Regions from separate parts of the Escherichia ruysiae genome, predicted to be linked through region 3. Evidence: predicted binding sites of a transcription regulator. Region 3 holds the regulator's gene; each other region holds the start of a gene.

Region 1 (6,519 bases), 1.1 Mb from region 3:
CGTGGCTGCCACGCGTTAATCTTATCGCCAGTCAGATCCAGCGCGGCTATGGTGGCTGGGTGCTGACCATGCGCTGTCTCGGTTATGAAAAAGTCGCGCAACTGGAACGCAAAATCGGCACACCGCTGCGGCTGTACAGTGGCTATAGCGACAGTAATCAGGACAATCCGCTACTCTATTTTTGTCAGCATCGCTGGCGGGTAACGCCTCGCGGTGAACTCCAGCAACTGGAATAGAGTAAAGCATAGCGTCCGTGTATAATGCGCCGCGCTTTTATAACCGGAGTTTTCTTTTTGTCTGAAGTCGAATTTAGCCACGAATACTGGATGCGTCATGCGCTGACGCTGGCGAAACGTGCCTGGGACGAGCGAGAAGTGCCGGTCGGCGCGGTATTAGTGCATAACAATCGCGTAATCGGCGAAGGATGGAATCGTCCGATTGGCCGTCATGATCCTACTGCACATGCAGAAATCATGGCGCTGCGGCAAGGAGGGCTGGTGTTGCAGAATTATCGCCTGATCGACGCCACGTTGTATGTCACGCTGGAGCCATGCGTGATGTGCGCCGGAGCGATGATTCACAGCCGCATTGGTCGCGTAGTCTTTGGCGCTCGTGATGCGAAAACTGGTGCCGCCGGATCATTAATGGATGTGCTGCACCATCCTGGTATGAATCATCGAGTGGAAATTACGGAAGGAATACTGGCAGATGAGTGCGCGGCGCTACTCAGCGATTTTTTCCGAATGCGCCGCCAGGAAATCAAAGCGCAGAAAAAAGCGCAACCTGCTACAGATTAATTTCGTTTCTCTTCACTTCCCTTCCTGGAAAACAGTAGAGAAGGGGAGTGTGTCAGATAATTAGATGACGACTGCGAAAGAAACGAGAGAAAGGGAAATTTTCCCTTTCCTAATTCAGCAGGTGATACCGCCGGATAATCCTGCGCCAGTTGCATCGCCGCTTCTGTAGCCTGCTTCTCTTTCTCTTGCAGATAACCCACCAGGCTAATCTGATACTTACGAATATTTTCGACATAAGCATAGGCTTCATGCCCACGCGCGTAGCCGTAAGTCAGCTTGCTGTAATAGGGTTTCTGGCTAAGTAAAGGCAGACGCTGTTTGACATCGGCCCAACTGTCAGGATTGCCTTTGGTTTTTGCCGTCAGGGCGCGGGCGTCCAGCATATGTGCATAGCCCATATTATAGGCGGCGAGCGCAAACCAGATCCGCTCATTTTCTGGCACGCTCTCTGGCACTTTACTCATCATATTCTGTAAGTAACGCGCGCCGCCGCTGATGCTTTGTTCGGCATCAGTGCGGTCGGTAATGCCCAGGCTTTGCGCGGTATTTTTGGTTAACATCATCATGCCGCGTACACCGGTCGGCGAAGTGGCCTGTGCATCCCAGTGCGATTCCTGATAAGCAATCGCGGCCAGCAAACGCCAGTCAATTTCTTCGGCGTATTTCTCAAACAGCGGCTTTAACTGCGGCAGTACTGCATCAACGGCGCGTAAAAATGTGCGCGTATCAACGTAATCAAAATCATCGCCATGTCCGAGATATTTCTCTTCAATACGCGCCAGTGTGCCGTCCTCATTCATTTCATTGAAGAAGTCGAGCAGAGCCGCAGAAAGCGTATTATCGTTATCTAATTGACTAAACCAGGTTACCGGTTGTTCATCGGTGATATCCAGTGCCACAGCAAGTTCCGGGTGAACGCGCTGAAACAGGCTGATAGCGACAGAATCGGCAATGGTGTAATCCAGCTTACCTTCGATAACATCTTCCATTAACTCCACAGAACCTTTTCTGTCGTCCACTTTCCAGCTTAATTCCGGGAACTTAGTCTCTTTCAGTTTTTGCAGATCGTTAATGACAACATGCCCGGGAGCGACGGACAACTGTTCCGCCGTCAGATTGCCCAGCGTCCGTGGTCGATACTGACCTACTTTATAGACCAGTTGTTGTGAAACGGAATAATAGGTTGGGCCAGGCTGATAATTTTTAACCCTTTCGCTGTTATAGACCAGTCCCGCCGCCAGCAGATCGGCATCACCGTTATCGAGATCGTCAAACAACTGGCTGATGTTCTGCCGTACGGTGACTTTCAGTTTTACGCCGAGGTAATCGGCAAACTGTTTTGCCAGTTCGTAATCCAGGCCAAAAGGTTTACCGTTGATTTCGTTATATGTCAGGGGAGTATGAATGGTGCTCACGCGCAACTCTCCCCGCGCTTGAATGGCGGCGATACGATTGTCGGCTTTACCAAACCAGGGAATGGATGGCCAGAGAGCGACCGCGAGAAGCAGTGCCAGAATGCCGATGAACAGATAATTAATCTTTAATTTTTTCAATTAGTTAATTCTCTGTGTCGTGCGCGTCCCAGCCTGAAAGATCGTAATGCTATTGAAAGGTTTACTCATAAATGAGCGGCATTTTGCGTAAACTTGCGCCAGTTGGCAACTTATTACAGAGATTGGCGGCACGCGTTGCTAATTCATGAGGGCGATTTTATTTCCACGCAAACGGTTTCGTCAGCGCATCAGATTCTTTATAATGACGCCCGTTTCCCCCCCTTGGGTACACCGAAAGCTTAGAAGACGAGAGACTTATGATGGAAATTCTGCGTGGTTCGCCTGCATTGTCGGCATTCCGAATCAACAAACTGCTGGCACGTTTTCAGGCTGCCAGGCTCCCGGTTCACAACATTTACGCCGAGTATGTCCATTTTGCTGACCTCAATGCGCCGTTAAACGATGATGAGCACGCACAACTTGAACGCCTGCTGAAATATGGCCCGGCACTCGCCAGCCACGCCCCGCAAGGTAAACTCCTGCTGGTGACCCCGCGTCCAGGCACCATCTCTCCCTGGTCTTCGAAAGCGACCGATATCGCCCATAACTGCGGGCTGCAACAGGTAAACCGCCTTGAGCGCGGCGTTGCTTACTATGTAGAAGCCGGTACGCTGACCAATGACCAATGGCAGCAGGTTACCGCTGAACTGCACGACCGCATGATGGAAACGGTCTTTTTCGCTTTAGATGATGCAGAGCAGCTGTTTGCTCATCATCAACCGACTCCGGTTACCAGCGTTGATTTGCTGGGGCAGGGGCGTCAGGCGCTAATCGACGCTAACCTGCGTCTTGGCCTGGCACTGGCGGAAGATGAAATTGACTATCTGCAGGATGCTTTCACGAAGCTTGGTCGTAACCCGAACGACATAGAGCTTTATATGTTCGCCCAGGCGAACTCTGAGCACTGCCGTCATAAGATTTTTAACGCAGACTGGATTATTGACGGTGAACAGCAGCCGAAATCGCTGTTCAAGATGATCAAAAACACCTTCGAAACCACGCCGGATCACGTTCTCTCTGCTTATAAAGATAACGCCGCCGTAATGGAAGGTTCTGAAGTGGGCCGCTACTTTGCTGACCACGAAACAGGTCGCTACGACTATCATCAGGAACCGGCGCACATCCTGATGAAAGTAGAAACCCACAACCACCCGACGGCGATTTCTCCGTGGCCGGGCGCGGCGACTGGTTCCGGCGGCGAAATCCGTGATGAAGGCGCAACCGGACGCGGCGCGAAGCCGAAAGCCGGCCTGGTCGGTTTCTCCGTATCCAACCTGCGTATCCCTGGCTTTGAACAGCCGTGGGAAGAAGATTTCGGTAAGCCTGAACGTATTGTTACTGCACTGGATATCATGACCGAAGGCCCGCTGGGCGGCGCGGCGTTTAACAATGAATTTGGTCGTCCGGCACTGAACGGCTATTTCCGTACGTATGAAGAAAAAGTGAACAGCCACAACGGCGAAGAGCTGCGCGGTTATCACAAACCGATCATGCTGGCGGGCGGGATCGGCAATATTCGCGCCGATCACGTACAAAAAGGTGAGATCAACGTCGGCGCGAAGCTGGTCGTTCTCGGCGGCCCGGCAATGAACATCGGCCTTGGCGGCGGCGCGGCGTCTTCCATGGCGTCTGGTCAGTCTGATGCCGACCTCGATTTTGCTTCCGTACAGCGCGATAACCCGGAGATGGAGCGTCGTTGCCAGGAAGTGATCGACCGTTGCTGGCAGTTGGGTGATGCCAACCCAATTCTGTTTATCCATGACGTTGGCGCGGGCGGTCTTTCTAACGCTATGCCGGAACTGGTGAGCGACGGCGGACGCGGTGGTAAATTCGAACTGCGCGATATTCTGAGCGATGAACCGGGCATGAGCCCGCTGGAAATCTGGTGTAACGAATCCCAGGAACGCTACGTGCTGGCGGTTGCAGCCGATCAGTTACCGCTGTTTGACGAATTGTGTAAACGTGAACGTGCGCCATACGCGGTGATTGGTGAAGCGACCGAAGAACTGCATCTTTCTCTGCACGATCGTCATTTTGATAATCAGCCAATCGATCTGCCGCTGGACGTGCTGCTTGGCAAAACGCCGAAGATGACCCGCGATGTACAAACGCTGAAAGCGAAGGGCGATGCGCTGGCTCGTGAAGGGATCACCATTGCTGACGCGGTGAAACGCGTGCTGCATCTGCCGACTGTGGCAGAGAAAACCTTCCTTGTGACCATTGGCGACCGCAGCGTAACCGGCATGGTGGCGCGCGATCAGATGGTGGGTCCGTGGCAGGTGCCGGTCGCTAACTGCGCGGTCACTACCGCCAGCCTCGACAGCTACTACGGTGAAGCGATGGCAATTGGCGAACGTGCGCCGGTTGCGCTGCTGGATTTCGCCGCCTCTGCCCGTCTGGCAGTTGGTGAAGCGTTAACCAACATCGCCGCTACGCAGATTGGCGATATCAAACGCATCAAACTTTCCGCCAACTGGATGGCGGCTGCAGGTCATCCTGGCGAAGATGCGGGTCTGTATGAAGCCGTAAAAGCGGTGGGTGAAGAGCTTTGCCCGGCGCTGGGCCTGACGATCCCGGTGGGTAAAGACTCCATGTCGATGAAAACCCGCTGGCAGGAAGGTAACGAAGAACGCGAAATGACGTCGCCGCTGTCACTGGTCATTTCTGCATTTGCCCGCGTGGAAGATGTGCGTCACACCATCACGCCGCAGCTTTCTACCGAAGATAACGCACTGCTGCTGATTGATTTGGGCAAAGGCAATAACGCGCTGGGCGCAACGGCGCTGGCGCAGGTTTATCGTCAGCTTGGCGACAAACCGGCAGATGTGCGTGACGTCGCGCAACTGAAAGGCTTCTATGACGCGATTCAGGCGCTGGTTGCACAGCGTAAACTGCTTGCGTACCACGACCGCTCTGACGGTGGCCTGCTGGTGACGCTGGCGGAAATGGCGTTTGCCGGTCATTGCGGTATTGAAGCGGATATCGCCACTCTGGGTGACGATCGCCTGGCGGCGTTGTTTAACGAAGAGCTGGGGGCAGTGATTCAGGTACGTGCCGCTGACCGTGAAGCGGTCGAAGCCGTACTGGCACAGTATGGCCTTGCTGATTGCGTCCATTATGTCGGCCAGGCGGTATCTGGAGACCGTTTTGTGATTACCGCCAACGGGCAGGCTGTATTCAGCGAAAGCCGTACTACGTTGCGTGTCTGGTGGGCAGAAACCACCTGGCAGATGCAGCGCCTGCGTGACAACCCGGAGTGTGCCGATCAGGAGCATCAGGCGAAATCTAATGACGCCGATCCGGGGCTGAATGTGAAATTGTCGTTCGATATCAACGAAGATGTGGCAGCACCGTTTATTGCCACTGGTGCGCGCCCGAAAGTTGCCGTACTGCGTGAGCAGGGCGTGAACTCGCATGTGGAAATGGCGGCAGCGTTCCACCGTGCGGGCTTCGATGCTATCGACGTGCATATGAGCGACCTGCTGGCTGGACGCACTGGCCTGGAGGATTTCCACGCCCTGGTCGCGTGCGGTGGTTTCTCCTACGGTGATGTGCTGGGTGCCGGTGAAGGTTGGGCGAAATCAATCCTGTTCAATAATCGTGTACGCGATGAGTTTGCAACCTTCTTCCACCGTCCGCAAACGCTGGCGCTGGGGGTATGTAACGGTTGCCAAATGATGTCTAATCTGCGTGAACTGATCCCGGGTAGCGAGTTGTGGCCACGTTTTGTGCGTAACACCTCCGATCGCTTTGAAGCGCGTTTCAGCCTGGTAGAAGTAACCCAAAGCCCGTCGCTGCTGTTGCAGGGGATGGTGGGTTCACAGATGCCGATTGCCGTTTCTCACGGTGAAGGGCGTGTTGAAGTACGCGATGCGGCGCATCTGGCAGCACTGGAAAGTAAAGGGCTGGTGGCACTGCGCTATGTCGATAACTTCGGCAAGGTCACCGAAACTTACCCGGCTAACCCGAACGGTTCCCCGAACGGTATTACGGCGGTTACGACTGAAAGCGGTCGAGTTACCATTATGATGCCGCACCCGGAACGTGTTTTCCGTACTGTCAGCAACTCCTGGCATCCTGAAAACTGGGGCGAGGATGGTCCATGGATGCGCATTTTCCGCAATGCACGTAAGCAGTTGGGTTAAGGTATCGGGCAATATGCGCATCGC
Region 2 (6,519 bases), 2.4 Mb from region 3:
CATATTTCAACGAAAGACTAGTCTATGAGCACTGATAATAAGCAATCGTTGCCCGCGATTACCCTCGCGGCGATTGGAGTTGTCTACGGCGATATTGGTACCAGCCCGTTATATACACTTCGTGAATGTTTGTCCGGCCAGTTTGGTTTTGGCGTTGAACGCGATGCCGTGTTTGGCTTTTTATCGCTGATCTTCTGGCTGCTAATCTTTGTGGTTTCCATTAAATATCTCACCTTCGTGATGCGGGCAGATAACGCCGGGGAAGGGGGCATACTGACATTGATGTCGCTTGCCGGGCGTAATACGTCGGCGCGAACGACATCAATGCTGGTGATTATGGGGCTAATCGGCGGCAGTTTCTTCTATGGTGAAGTTGTCATAACACCCGCTATTTCGGTGATGTCAGCCATTGAAGGTCTGGAAATCGTCGCCCCTCAGCTGGATACCTGGATAGTTCCCCTCTCAATCATCGTTCTCACTTTACTGTTTATGATTCAAAAGCATGGCACTGCCATGGTCGGTAAGTTGTTTGCGCCGATTATGCTGACCTGGTTTTTGATTCTGGCGGGGCTGGGGTTACGTAGCATTATTGCCAACCCTGAAGTGTTACATGCTTTAAATCCAATGTGGGCGGTGCATTTCTTCCTTGAATATAAAACCGTTTCCTTTATTGCGTTAGGCGCGGTGGTGCTGTCGATTACCGGTGTCGAGGCGCTGTATGCCGATATGGGGCACTTTGGTAAGTTCCCTATTCGCCTGGCGTGGTTCACCGTCGTATTGCCGTCTTTGACCCTTAACTACTTTGGGCAGGGGGCGCTGCTGTTAAAACACCCGGAAGCGATTAAGAACCCGTTCTTCCTGTTGGCTCCGGACTGGGCGCTGATCCCGCTACTGATCATCGCCGCACTGGCAACGGTGATTGCCTCGCAGGCGGTTATTTCTGGTGTTTTCTCATTGACGCGTCAGGCGGTACGTCTGGGATACTTGTCGCCGATGCGCATTATTCACACCTCTGAAATGGAGTCAGGGCAAATCTACATTCCGTTTGTGAACTGGATGCTCTATGTCGCAGTCGTGATTGTCATTGTCAGCTTTGAGCACTCCAGCAACCTGGCGGCGGCGTATGGAATTGCGGTGACCGGAACGATGGTGCTGACGTCTATTCTTTCAACCACCGTGGCGCGTCAGAACTGGCACTGGAATAAGTATTTTGTTGCGCTGATTTTGATTGCTTTCCTTTGTGTCGATATCCCTCTGTTTACCGCTAACCTCGATAAACTGCTTTCCGGCGGCTGGTTGCCTCTGAGCCTCGGCACGGTGATGTTTATCGTGATGACGACCTGGAAGAGCGAGCGTTTCCGCCTGCTGCGTCGGATGCACGAACATGGTAACTCTCTGGAAGCAATGATTGCTTCACTGGAGAAATCACCGCCTGTTCGCGTTCCCGGAACCGCTGTGTATATGTCGCGTGCAATTAATGTCATTCCCTTTGCGCTGATGCATAACCTTAAACATAACAAGGTGTTGCATGAGCGGGTTATTCTGTTAACTCTGCGTACTGAAGACGCGCCATATGTCCATAACGTCCGTCGGGTACAGATTGAACAATTGTCGCCCACGTTCTGGCGGGTGGTGGCAAGTTATGGTTGGCGAGAAACGCCAAACGTGGAAGAAGTTTTCCACCGCTGCGGTCTGGAAGGATTAAGTTGCCGGATGATGGAAACCTCCTTCTTTATGTCGCATGAATCACTGATCCTTGGCAAACGCCCGTGGTATTTGCGTCTGCGCGGCAAGCTGTACTTGCTGTTGCAACGTAATGCGCTGCGCGCGCCGGATCAGTTTGAAATCCCACCAAACCGGGTTATCGAATTGGGTACTCAGGTCGAAATCTAACGCCAGACGCCTCCTTTCTCCATAAGGGGGCGTTTTTTTTCATGGTTACTCACGATGTAAAACGTTTCGATGTTGATCACATTTCAGTAACGTCGTGATGGTTTTCCTTAATCAGTCAGGATTAAACTGCGGGTCAGCGAAACGTTTCGCTGATGGAGAAAAAAATGAAAAAAGGCACCGTTCTTAATTCTGATATTTCATCGGTGATCTCCCGTCTGGGACATACCGATACGCTGGTGGTGTGTGATGCTGGTTTACCCATCCCCAAAAGTACAACGCGTATCGATATGGCATTAACCCAGGGTGTACCTTCTTTTATGCAGGTGCTGGGCGTCGTCACAAGTGAAATGCAGGTCGAGGCAGCCATTATCGCGGAAGAGATCAAACAACATAATCCGCAACTCCACGAAACGTTGCTCACTCACCTTGAGCAGCTGCAAAAACACCAGGGAAACACTATTGAAATTCGTTACACCACGCATGAACAATTCAAACAACAAACCGCAGAAAGTCAGGCGGTAATTCGCAGCGGAGAATGTTCTCCGTATGCGAATATCATTCTCTGTGCTGGCGTGACGTTCTGAGGCCGCCATGGAAGCATTACTACAGCTTAAAGGTATCGATAAAGCGTTTCCGGGCGTAAAAGCTCTCTCGGGAGCCGCGTTAAATGTCTATCCAGGTCGTGTGATGGCGCTGGTAGGCGAAAATGGTGCGGGTAAATCCACCATGATGAAAGTGCTGACCGGTATCTATACCCGTGATGCTGGTACGCTTTTATGGTTGGGTAAAGAGACTACTTTTACCGGGCCGAAATCCTCCCAGGAAGCCGGGATTGGGATTATCCACCAGGAACTGAACCTGATCCCGCAGTTGACCATTGCCGAAAACATTTTCCTCGGTCGTGAGTTTGTAAATCGCTTTGGCAAAATTGACTGGAAAACCATGTATGCCGAAGCGGATAAACTCTTAGCCAAACTTAACCTGCGGTTTAAAAGCGACAAGCTGGTGGGCGATCTTTCTATTGGCGACCAGCAGATGGTGGAAATTGCCAAAGTGCTGAGCTTTGAGTCGAAAGTCATCATTATGGATGAACCGACCGATGCGCTGACCGATACCGAAACAGAATCCCTGTTCCGCGTTATCCGCGAACTGAAATCGCAGGGGCGCGGCATTGTCTATATTTCCCACCGTATGAAAGAAATCTTCGAGATTTGCGATGACGTTACCGTTTTTCGTGACGGGCAATTTATTGCCGAGCGCGAAGTAGCGTCACTGACTGAAGATTCGCTGATTGAGATGATGGTGGGACGTAAGCTGGAAGATCAGTATCCACACCTGGACAAAGCGCCGGGGGACGTCTTACTGAAAGTCGATAATCTCTGCGGACCCGGCGTTAACGATGTCTCTTTTACTTTACGCAAAGGCGAAATTCTTGGCGTCTCTGGTTTGATGGGCGCAGGTCGTACCGAACTGATGAAAGTGCTCTATGGCGCCCTGCCGCGCACCAGCGGTTACGTCACCCTGGATGGGCATGAGGTCGTTACCCGTTCGCCGCAGGATGGCCTGGCAAACGGCATTGTGTATATCTCTGAAGACCGTAAACGCGACGGTTTAGTGTTGGGCATGTCAGTAAAAGAGAACATGTCACTGACCGCGCTACGCTACTTCAGTCGCACAGGTGGTAGCCTGAAACATGCGGATGAGCAGCAGGCGGTCAGTGATTTTATCCGTCTGTTCAACGTCAAGACGCCGTCGATGGAACAGGCAATAGGCCTGCTTTCCGGGGGAAATCAGCAAAAAGTGGCGATTGCCCGTGGCCTGATGACGCGTCCTAAAGTGTTGATCCTTGATGAGCCTACCCGTGGCGTAGATGTCGGCGCGAAAAAAGAGATCTATCAACTGATTAACCAGTTCAAAGCCGATGGTTTGAGCATCATTCTGGTGTCATCGGAAATGCCAGAAGTATTAGGCATGAGCGATCGCATTATCGTCATGCATGAAGGGCATCTCAGCGGGGAATTTACTCGAGAGCAGGCCACTCAGGAAGTGTTAATGGCTGCCGCTGTGGGCAAGCTTAATCGCGTGAATCAGGAGTAAAAAAATGACAACCCAGACTGTCTCTGGTCGCCGTTATTTCACGAAAGCGTGGCTGATGGAACAGAAATCGCTTATCGCTCTGCTGGTGCTGATCGCGATTGTCTCGACGTTAAGCCCGAACTTTTTCACCATCAATAACTTGTTCAATATTCTCCAGCAAACCTCGGTGAACGCCATTATGGCGGTCGGGATGACGCTGGTTATCCTGACGTCAGGCATCGACCTGTCGGTCGGTTCTCTGTTGGCGCTGACTGGTGCAGTTGCTGCATCTATTGTCGGCATTGAAGTCAACGCGCTGGTGGCTGTCGCTGCCGCTCTCGCGTTAGGTGCGGCAATTGGCGCGGTAACCGGGGTGATTGTGGCGAAAGGTCGCGTCCAGGCGTTCATCGCTACGCTGGTTATGATGCTTTTACTGCGCGGCGTGACCATGGTTTACACCAACGGTAGCCCGGTGAATACCGGATTTACTGAGAACGCCGATCTGTTCGGCTGGTTTGGTATTGGTCGTCCGCTGGGTGTTCCGACGCCAGTCTGGATCATGGGGATTGTTTTCCTCGCGGCCTGGTACATGCTGCATCACACGCGTCTGGGACGTTACATCTACGCGCTGGGTGGTAACGAAGCAGCAACGCGCCTTTCTGGTATCAACGTCAATAAAATCAAAATCATCGTCTATTCTCTTTGTGGTCTGCTGGCATCGCTGGCCGGGATCATTGAAGTGGCGCGCCTCTCCTCCGCGCAACCTACTGCGGGGACTGGCTATGAGCTGGATGCTATTGCTGCGGTGGTTCTGGGCGGTACGAGCCTGGCGGGCGGAAAAGGTCGCATTGTTGGGACGTTGATCGGCGCATTAATTCTTGGCTTCCTTAATAATGGGTTGAATTTGTTAGGTGTTTCCTCTTATTACCAGATGATCGTCAAAGCGGTGGTGATTTTGCTGGCGGTGCTGGTAGACAACAAAAAACAGTAATAACGACTACAGGACATCTTGAATATGAACATGAAAAAACTGGCTACCCTGGTTTCCGCTGTTGCGCTAAGCGCCACCGTCAGTGCGAATGCGATGGCAAAAGACACCATCGCGCTGGTGGTTTCTACACTTAACAACCCGTTCTTTGTATCGCTGAAAGATGGCGCGCAGAAAGAGGCGGATAAACTTGGCTATAACCTGGTGGTGCTGGACTCCCAGAACAACCCGGCGAAAGAGCTGGCAAACGTGCAGGACTTAACCGTTCGCGGCACCAAAATTCTGCTGATTAACCCGACGGACTCCGACGCAGTGGGTAATGCTGTGAAGATGGCTAACCAGGCGAACATCCCGGTTATCACTCTTGACCGCCAGGCAACGAAAGGTGAAGTGGTTAGCCACATTGCTTCTGATAACGTACTGGGAGGCAAAATTGCGGGTGATTACATCGCGAAGAAAGCTGGCGAAGGTGCAAAAGTTATCGAACTGCAAGGCATTGCCGGTACATCCGCAGCTCGTGAACGTGGTGAAGGCTTCCAGCAGGCCGTTGCTGCTCACAAGTTTAACGTTCTCGCCAGCCAGCCGGCAGACTTCGATCGCACCAAAGGTTTGAACGTCATGCAGAACCTGCTGACCGCTCACCCTGATGTGCAGGCTGTGTTCGCGCAGAATGATGAAATGGCGCTGGGCGCACTGCGCGCGCTGCAAACTGCCGGTAAATCGGATGTGATGGTCGTCGGATTTGACGGTACACCGGATGGCGAAAAAGCGGTGAATGATGGCAAACTAGCAGCGACTATCGCTCAGCTACCCGATCAGATTGGCGCTAAAGGCGTCGAAACCGCTGATAAAGTGCTGAAAGGCGAGAAAGTTCAGGCTAAGTATCCGGTTGATCTGAAACTGGTTGTTAAGCAGTAGTTTTAATCAGGTTGTATGACCTGATGGTGACATAAATACGTCATCGACAGATGAACGTGTAATATAAAGAAAAGCAGGGCACGCGCCACCCTAACACGGTGGCGCATTTTATGGACATCCCGAATATGCAAAACGCAGGCAGCCTCGTTGTTCTTGGCAGCATTAATGCTGACCACATTCTTAATCTTCAATCTTTTCCAACTCCAGGCGAAACAGTAACCGGTAACCACTATCAAGTCGCATTCGGCGGTAAAGGCGCGAATCAGGCTGTGGCAGCAGGGCGTAGCGGCGCGAATATCGCGTTTATTGCCTGCACGGGAGATGACAGTATTGGTGAGAGCGTTCGCCAGCAGCTCGCCACTGATAATATTGATATTTCGCCGGTCAGCGTGATCAAAGGCGAATCGACAGGCGTGGCGCTGATTTTTGTTAATGGTGAAGGCGAGAACGTCATTGGTATTCATGCCGGGGCTAACGCTGCCCTTTCCCCGGCGCTGGTGGAAGCGCAACGTGAGCGTATTGCTAACGCGTCGGCATTATTAATGCAGCTGGAATCACCACTCGAAAGTGTGATGGCGGCGGCGAAAATCGCCCATCAAAATAAGACTATCGTCGCGCTTAACCCCGCTCCGGCTCGCGAATTA
Region 3 (6,519 bases):
TGTGGACGCAACAGTACCGCCAGCTCTTTTTTCACGTCAGGCCGCGCCCCTGCGCCACCTTTAGGTAAAGAGAAGAACAGGCTCACCATTGAAATCACACCCAGCCCCGCCGTTGCCAGAAATGACATACGCCAGCCAATAGTTTCCCCAAGCCAGGTTGCCGCCGGAACGCCACCGATATTCGCCAGTGTTAAGCCCATAAACATAGTTGCAACTGCGCTGGCCTGTTTATGTTTTGGCACCACGCTTGCTGCCACGACAGACCCCAGACCAAAAAACGCCCCGTGATTCAGGCTGGTTAAAATGCGTGAAAGCATCAGCGTCATATAGTCCGGTGCGATGGCAGAAAGTACGTTACCGAGCGTGAAAATCGCCATCAGGAAAATCAGCGCACTACGGCGGGCACGATGAGAAAGCAGAAGCGTCATCAATGGCGCGCCAACCATCACGCCAACCGCATAGGCGCTGATTAACATTCCGGCAGCGGGAATCGAGACATCCACACCACGCGCAATAACGGGCAACAAGCCCATTGGCGAGAATTCCGTTGTCCCGATACCAAATGCGCCAATTGCCAGCGCCAGCAACGGATAGTTAATTTTCATGCCTAATCTCCACCTCTTCGCGTCATCACGCGATGTTCATCAAAGTGGCGAAAGCATGACATCAATCACAAAAGAATGAAAATAACAAAAAGAGAAAACACTTTTGCCATTTTGCTAACAAAGAGGAAGGAGATGTGAGGGAGAACGCGCTCCCTCGAGGGGAAATCAGTGTAGCGCGGCAGTCAAACCCACGGCCACGATCAAACCAAGAACGATAATGGTTGTTACCAGTGAAAATTTAAGGTCGGTGCTCATCAAGTTTTCTCCTTTTTATTACCCCACAAAAAGTGATATTACGCATTTTTACATACTGTGATGAAAAAATCTCCCGTCATTTATAATGATAAGTGTTTTTACTACTTCCCCTTTTCATCAAGATCGGCCAAAATTCCACGCTTACATTATTTGCGTACTGGCCATTGACCCCTTCCTGACGCTCTGTGTCATTTTCCCGGCGTACCGCAACACTTTTGTTGTGCGTAAGGTGTGTAAAGGCAAACGTTTACCTTGCGATTTTGCAGGAGCTGAAGTTAGGGTCTGGAGTGAAATGGAATGGCAACAATAAAAGATGTAGCGAAACGAGCAAACGTTTCCACTACAACTGTGTCACACGTAATCAACAAAACACGTTTCGTCGCTGAAGAAACGCGCAATGCTGTGTGGGCAGCGATCAAAGAATTACACTACTCCCCTAGCGCGGTGGCGCGTAGCCTGAAGGTTAACCACACCAAGTCTATCGGTTTGCTGGCGACCAGCAGCGAAGCGGCCTATTTCGCCGAAATCATTGAAGCGGTAGAAAAAAATTGCTTCCAGAAAGGCTACACGCTGATTCTGGGCAATGCGTGGAACAATCTTGAGAAACAGCGGGCTTATCTGTCGATGATGGCGCAAAAACGCGTCGATGGCCTGCTGGTGATGTGTTCGGAGTATCCGGAACCGTTGCTGGCGATGCTGGAAGAGTATCGCCATATCCCGATGGTGGTGATGGACTGGGGTGAAGCAAAAGCAGACTTTACCGATGCGGTTATCGATAACGCTTTTGAAGGCGGTTACATGGCCGGGCGCTATCTGATTGAACGCGGTCACCGCGAAATTGGCGTTATTCCTGGTCCTCTGGAGCGTAACACCGGTGCAGGTCGTTTGGCGGGCTTTATGAAAGCGATGGAAGAAGCCATGATCAAAGTGCCGGAAAACTGGATTGTGCAAGGTGACTTTGAGCCTGAATCAGGTTATCGCGCCATGCAGCAAATCCTGTCGCAACCACACAGACCTACCGCTGTCTTCTGTGGCGGCGATATTATGGCAATGGGCGCACTCTGTGCCGCTGATGAAATGGGGCTGCGCGTCCCGCAGGATGTTTCGCTGATCGGTTATGATAACGTGCGCAACGCTCGCTACTTTACCCCGGCACTGACCACTATCCATCAGCCAAAAGATTCGCTGGGTGAAACGGCGTTCAATATGCTGTTGGATCGTATCGTCAACAAACGCGAAGAACCGCAGTCAATTGAAGTTCATCCACGGTTGATTGAACGTCGCTCCGTGGCTGATGGCCCGTTCCGCGACTATCGTCGTTAATCACCCGTTGCGGGAGTCTCTTCCGGCTCCCGCAGCCACTCCTTATTCAGCGTCTCACTATCGCCGAGATACTCAAGCAACCAGGTTAAAGCAGGCGACATATCATTCTGCTGCCAGGTCAGACAACATGCTGAATCAGGGAATGGATTTTCCAGTTCTAGTGCTACCCACTTCCCCTCATTAAGCCACGGTTTGGCGAAATGTGTCGGCACCATACCGATGCATAACCCAGCCGAAATACACGTTGCCGATGATTCCCAGTCCGGTACAACAAGGCGCTTTTGGTTATCCAGCAGCCAGGTAATACGTTTTGGTAGCGTCCGCGAGGTGTCTTCGCGCACCAGCGATGGCCAGTTGCGCAACGTATCATCGCTGAATGGCCCATTCATTGACGCAAGCGGATGATGACGGGCAACAACACAACTCCAGCTCAACATCCCCATATCACGGAAGGCGTAACGACCGCCCACCGGAATCGCTCGTGTCGCGCCAATCGCCAGTTCCACGCGCCCGTCGGAAAGCGCATCCCAGACACCGTTAAATACTTCCTGAAATACCAGAAGTTCAACGTCATCAAAATGGCGATAGAAATCAACGATCATCTGCCGTGTACGTTCTGGCCTGACGATATTATCCACCGCAATGGCTAACTGACCGCGCCAGCCGTTCGCAATCTGCTGACATTGCTGGCGAGTGATCTGCATTTTTTTGACAACAGAGCGCCCTTCTTTGAGAAACCACGCCCCGGCAGCGGTCAGTTCCACATCACGATGACGCCGTTCAAAAAGCGGCACCGCCAGCCACTCTTCCAGCTGACGCACGGTATAGCTGACCGCTGAAGGAACGCGATGTAACTCCTGAGCCGCAGCACTAAAACTGCCATTACGCGCTACCGCATCAACCACTTCGAGAGAATACTCAGACCACATAGTTTGCCTGCAAAATTTTTGAAACCAGTCATCAAATATTACCGTTTCACAACAGGAATTTCACTCCCTACACTTTGCGACGGTGTTTAACTGAGAAATTTAGAGAATATACATGCAACCTGGGAAAAGATTTTTAGTCTGGCTGGCGGGTTTGAGCGTACTCGGTTTTCTGGCAACCGATATGTATCTGCCCGCTTTCGCCGCCATTCAGGCCGATTTGCAAACGCCTGCGTCTGCTGTCAGTGCCAGCCTTAGTCTGTTCCTTGCCGGTTTTGCCGCAGCCCAACTTCTGTGGGGGCCGCTCTCCGACCGTTATGGTCGTAAACCGGTGTTATTAATCGGCCTGACAATTTTTGCATTAGGTAGTCTGGGGATGTTATGGGTGGATAACGCCATCACTCTGCTGGTATTACGGTTTGTGCAAGCGGTTGGTGTCTGTGCCGCCGCAGTTATCTGGCAGGCGTTGGTGACGGATTACTATCCTTCACAAAAAGTGAATCGTATTTTCGCCACGATCATGCCATTGGTGGGACTCTCTCCTGCCCTTGCTCCTCTTTTAGGTAGCTGGCTGCTGGTTCATTTTTCCTGGCAGGCGATTTTCGCCACCTTGTTTGCCATTACCGTAGTACTTATTCTGCCCATTTTCTGGCTTAAACCCACGACTAAAGCACGTAACGATAGTCAGGATGGACTGACCTTTACCGATCTGCTGCGTTCAAAAACCTATCGCGGCAACGTGCTGATTTATGCGGCCTGTTCAGCCAGTTTCTTTGCCTGGCTGACCGGTTCACCGTTCATCCTTAGCGAGATGGGCTACAGCCCGGCAGTCATTGGTTTAAGTTATGTACCACAAACCATCGCGTTTCTGATTGGTGGTTATGGCTGTCGCGCAGCATTGCAAAAATGGCAAGGCAAACAATTATTACCGTGGCTGCTGGCGCTGTTTGCTGTCAGTGTCGTGGCGACCTGGGCTGCTGGCTTCATTAGCCATGTTTCGCTGGTCGAAATCCTGATCCCATTCTGTGTGATGGCTATTGCTAACGGCGCAATCTACCCGATTGTTGTCGCCCAGGCGCTGCGCCCCTTCCCACATGCGACCGGCCGCGCTGCAGCATTGCAGAACACACTGCAACTGGGACTGTGCTTCCTCGCAAGCCTTGTGGTTTCCTGGCTCATCAGCGTTAGCACACCACTGCTCACCACCACCTGCGTGATGTTATCGACCGTGGTACTGGCTTCTCTGGGTTACATGATGCAACGTTGTGAAGAACCTGGTTGCCAGAATCATGGTAATGCCGAAGTCGCTCATAGCGAATCACATTGATCTATATCGACATCTTTATACTTAGGCTGCTAACAAAATTTTGTTGTATGATTGAAATTAGCGGCCTATACTAATTTCCAGTTGTTAAGATTACGATAAATATTATGTTTTTACGGGGACAGGAGCGTTCCCGGATTGCTATGGATGGTCATTTCGGCAAGGGTTCCTCCTTTCCCTCTGTTCTACGTCGGATTATAGACTCGCGGATTTTCTGCGAGATTTCTCACAAAGCCCAAAAAGCGTCTACGCTGTTTTAAGGTTCTGATCACCGACCAGTGATGGAGAAACTATGAGTTCATCGTGTATAGAAGAAGTCAGCGTACCGGATGACAACTGGTACAGAATCGCCAACGAATTACTTAGCCGCGCCGGTATAGCCATCAACGGTTCTGCCCCGGCGGATATTCGTGTTAAAAACCCCGATTTTTTTAAACGCGTTCTGCAGGAAGGATCGTTGGGGTTAGGCGAAAGTTATATGGATGGCTGGTGGGAATGTGACCGACTGGATATGTTTTTTAGCAAAGTCTTACGCGCAGGTCTCGAAAACCAACTCCCCCATCATTTCAAAGACACTCTGCGCATCGCAGGCGCTCGTCTCTTCAATTTGCAGAGTAAAAAACGTGCCTGGATAGTCGGCAAAGAGCATTACGATCTGGGTAATGACCTGTTCAGCCGTATGCTTGATCCCTTCATGCAGTATTCCTGCGCTTACTGGAAAGATGCCGATAATCTGGAATCTGCCCAACAAGCGAAGCTTAAAATGATCTGTGAAAAATTGCAGTTGAAACCAGGGATGCGCGTACTGGATATTGGCTGCGGGTGGGGCGGACTGGCGCACTACATGGCGTCTAACTATGACGTAAGTGTGGTGGGTGTCACCATTTCTGCTGAACAGCAGAAAATGGCTCAGGATCGCTGCGAAGGTCTGGATGTCACCATATTGCTGCAAGATTACCGTGACCTGAACGATCAATTTGACCGCATTGTTTCAGTGGGAATGTTCGAACACGTCGGGCCGAAAAATTACAACACCTATTTTGAGGTGGTAGATCGCAATCTGAAACCGGAAGGTATTTTCCTGTTACATACTATCGGCTCGAAAAAAACCGATCTGAATGTTGATCCGTGGATTAATAAATATATTTTCCCGAACGGTTGCCTGCCCTCTGTGCGCCAGATCGCTCAATCCAGCGAACCACACTTTGTGATGGAAGACTGGCATAACTTTGGCGCCGATTACGATACCACGCTAATGGCCTGGTATGAACGATTCCTCGCCGCCTGGCCGGAAATTGCGGATAATTACAGTGAACGCTTTAAACGGATGTTTACCTATTATCTGAATGCTTGCGCTGGTGCTTTCCGCGCCCGTGATATTCAACTCTGGCAAGTGGTGTTCTCTCGAGGAGTCGAAAACGGTCTTCGGGTTGCACGCTAAATGTTATTCTATCGCCCCCGTTTGGGGGCGATATCATATTTCAGTCCGTTATTGATTCAACGCCTTTTCCCGCATCGCCAGCACACGTTCTACCGTATCTACCACTGCCTGAGTTTGTGGATCGATTTCAATATTGACGCGTGCACCGAGTTTTTTCTTACCGAGGGTGGTACGTTCCAGCGTTTCTGGAATTAAATGCACGCAGAAACGTGTTGACGTTACTTCGCCGACGGTCAGGCTAATACCGTCGATTCCGATAAATCCTTTGTACAGGATATATTTCATCAACTGACTATCCTGCACTTTAAACCAGATCTGGCGATTATTTTCAGAGGTTAATATTTTCGCTACTTCAGCGGTGGTCATAATATGACCCGACATTAAATGCCCGCCAATTTCATCACTGAATTTAGCCGCACGCTCTACGTTTACCCAATCCCCAACCTGTAAATCGCCAAGATTAGTAATGCGTAACGTCTCTTTCATCAGATCAAAACTGATATGGTTACCGTTGATTTCCGTCACGGTCAGGCAACAACCGTTGTGTGCCACAGACGCACCGGTCTCCAGACCATCCAGCATATAGTCAGGTAACTCAACCACATGAGTACGAAAATTTGGTTTCTCGTCAATCGACACCAGTTT

Evidence for each region. Region 3 encodes PurR, which represses purine synthesis genes. Its sites were predicted from a motif close to CANGCAAACGTTTGCNTG; they were not measured.
Region 1: the regulator PurR is predicted to act here: its motif matches at 2,515-2,532, upstream of purL (phosphoribosylformylglycinamidine synthase).
Region 2: the regulator PurR is predicted to act here: its motif matches at 2,028-2,045, upstream of rbsD (D-ribose pyranase).

What each region holds. Positions count from the first base shown of each region.
Region 1 is NZ_JAVIWS010000001.1:1,370,907-1,377,425, reverse strand. It holds gene yfhb (phosphatidylglycerophosphatase C) at 1-236, shown strand, start outside; gene tadA (tRNA adenosine(34) deaminase TadA) at 294-797, shown strand; gene mltF (membrane-bound lytic murein transglycosylase MltF) at 794-2,350, opposite strand; gene purL (phosphoribosylformylglycinamidine synthase) at 2,608-6,495, shown strand.
Region 2 is NZ_JAVIWS010000001.1:2,627,416-2,633,934, forward strand. It holds gene kup (low affinity potassium transporter Kup) at 25-1,893, shown strand; gene rbsD (D-ribose pyranase) at 2,058-2,477, shown strand; gene rbsA (ribose ABC transporter ATP-binding protein RbsA) at 2,485-3,990, shown strand; gene rbsC (ribose ABC transporter permease) at 3,995-4,960, shown strand; gene rbsB (ribose ABC transporter substrate-binding protein RbsB) at 4,985-5,875, shown strand; gene rbsK (ribokinase) at 6,001-6,519, shown strand, end outside.
Region 3 is NZ_JAVIWS010000001.1:241,370-247,888, reverse strand. It holds gene RGV86_RS01345 (MFS transporter) at 1-605, opposite strand, end outside; gene cydH (cytochrome bd-I accessory subunit CydH) at 771-860, opposite strand; gene purR (HTH-type transcriptional repressor PurR) at 1,158-2,183, shown strand; gene punR (DNA-binding transcriptional activator PunR) at 2,180-3,112, opposite strand; gene punC (purine nucleoside transporter PunC) at 3,225-4,436, shown strand; gene cfa (cyclopropane fatty acyl phospholipid synthase) at 4,726-5,874, shown strand; gene RGV86_RS01315 (riboflavin synthase) at 5,923-6,519, opposite strand, start outside.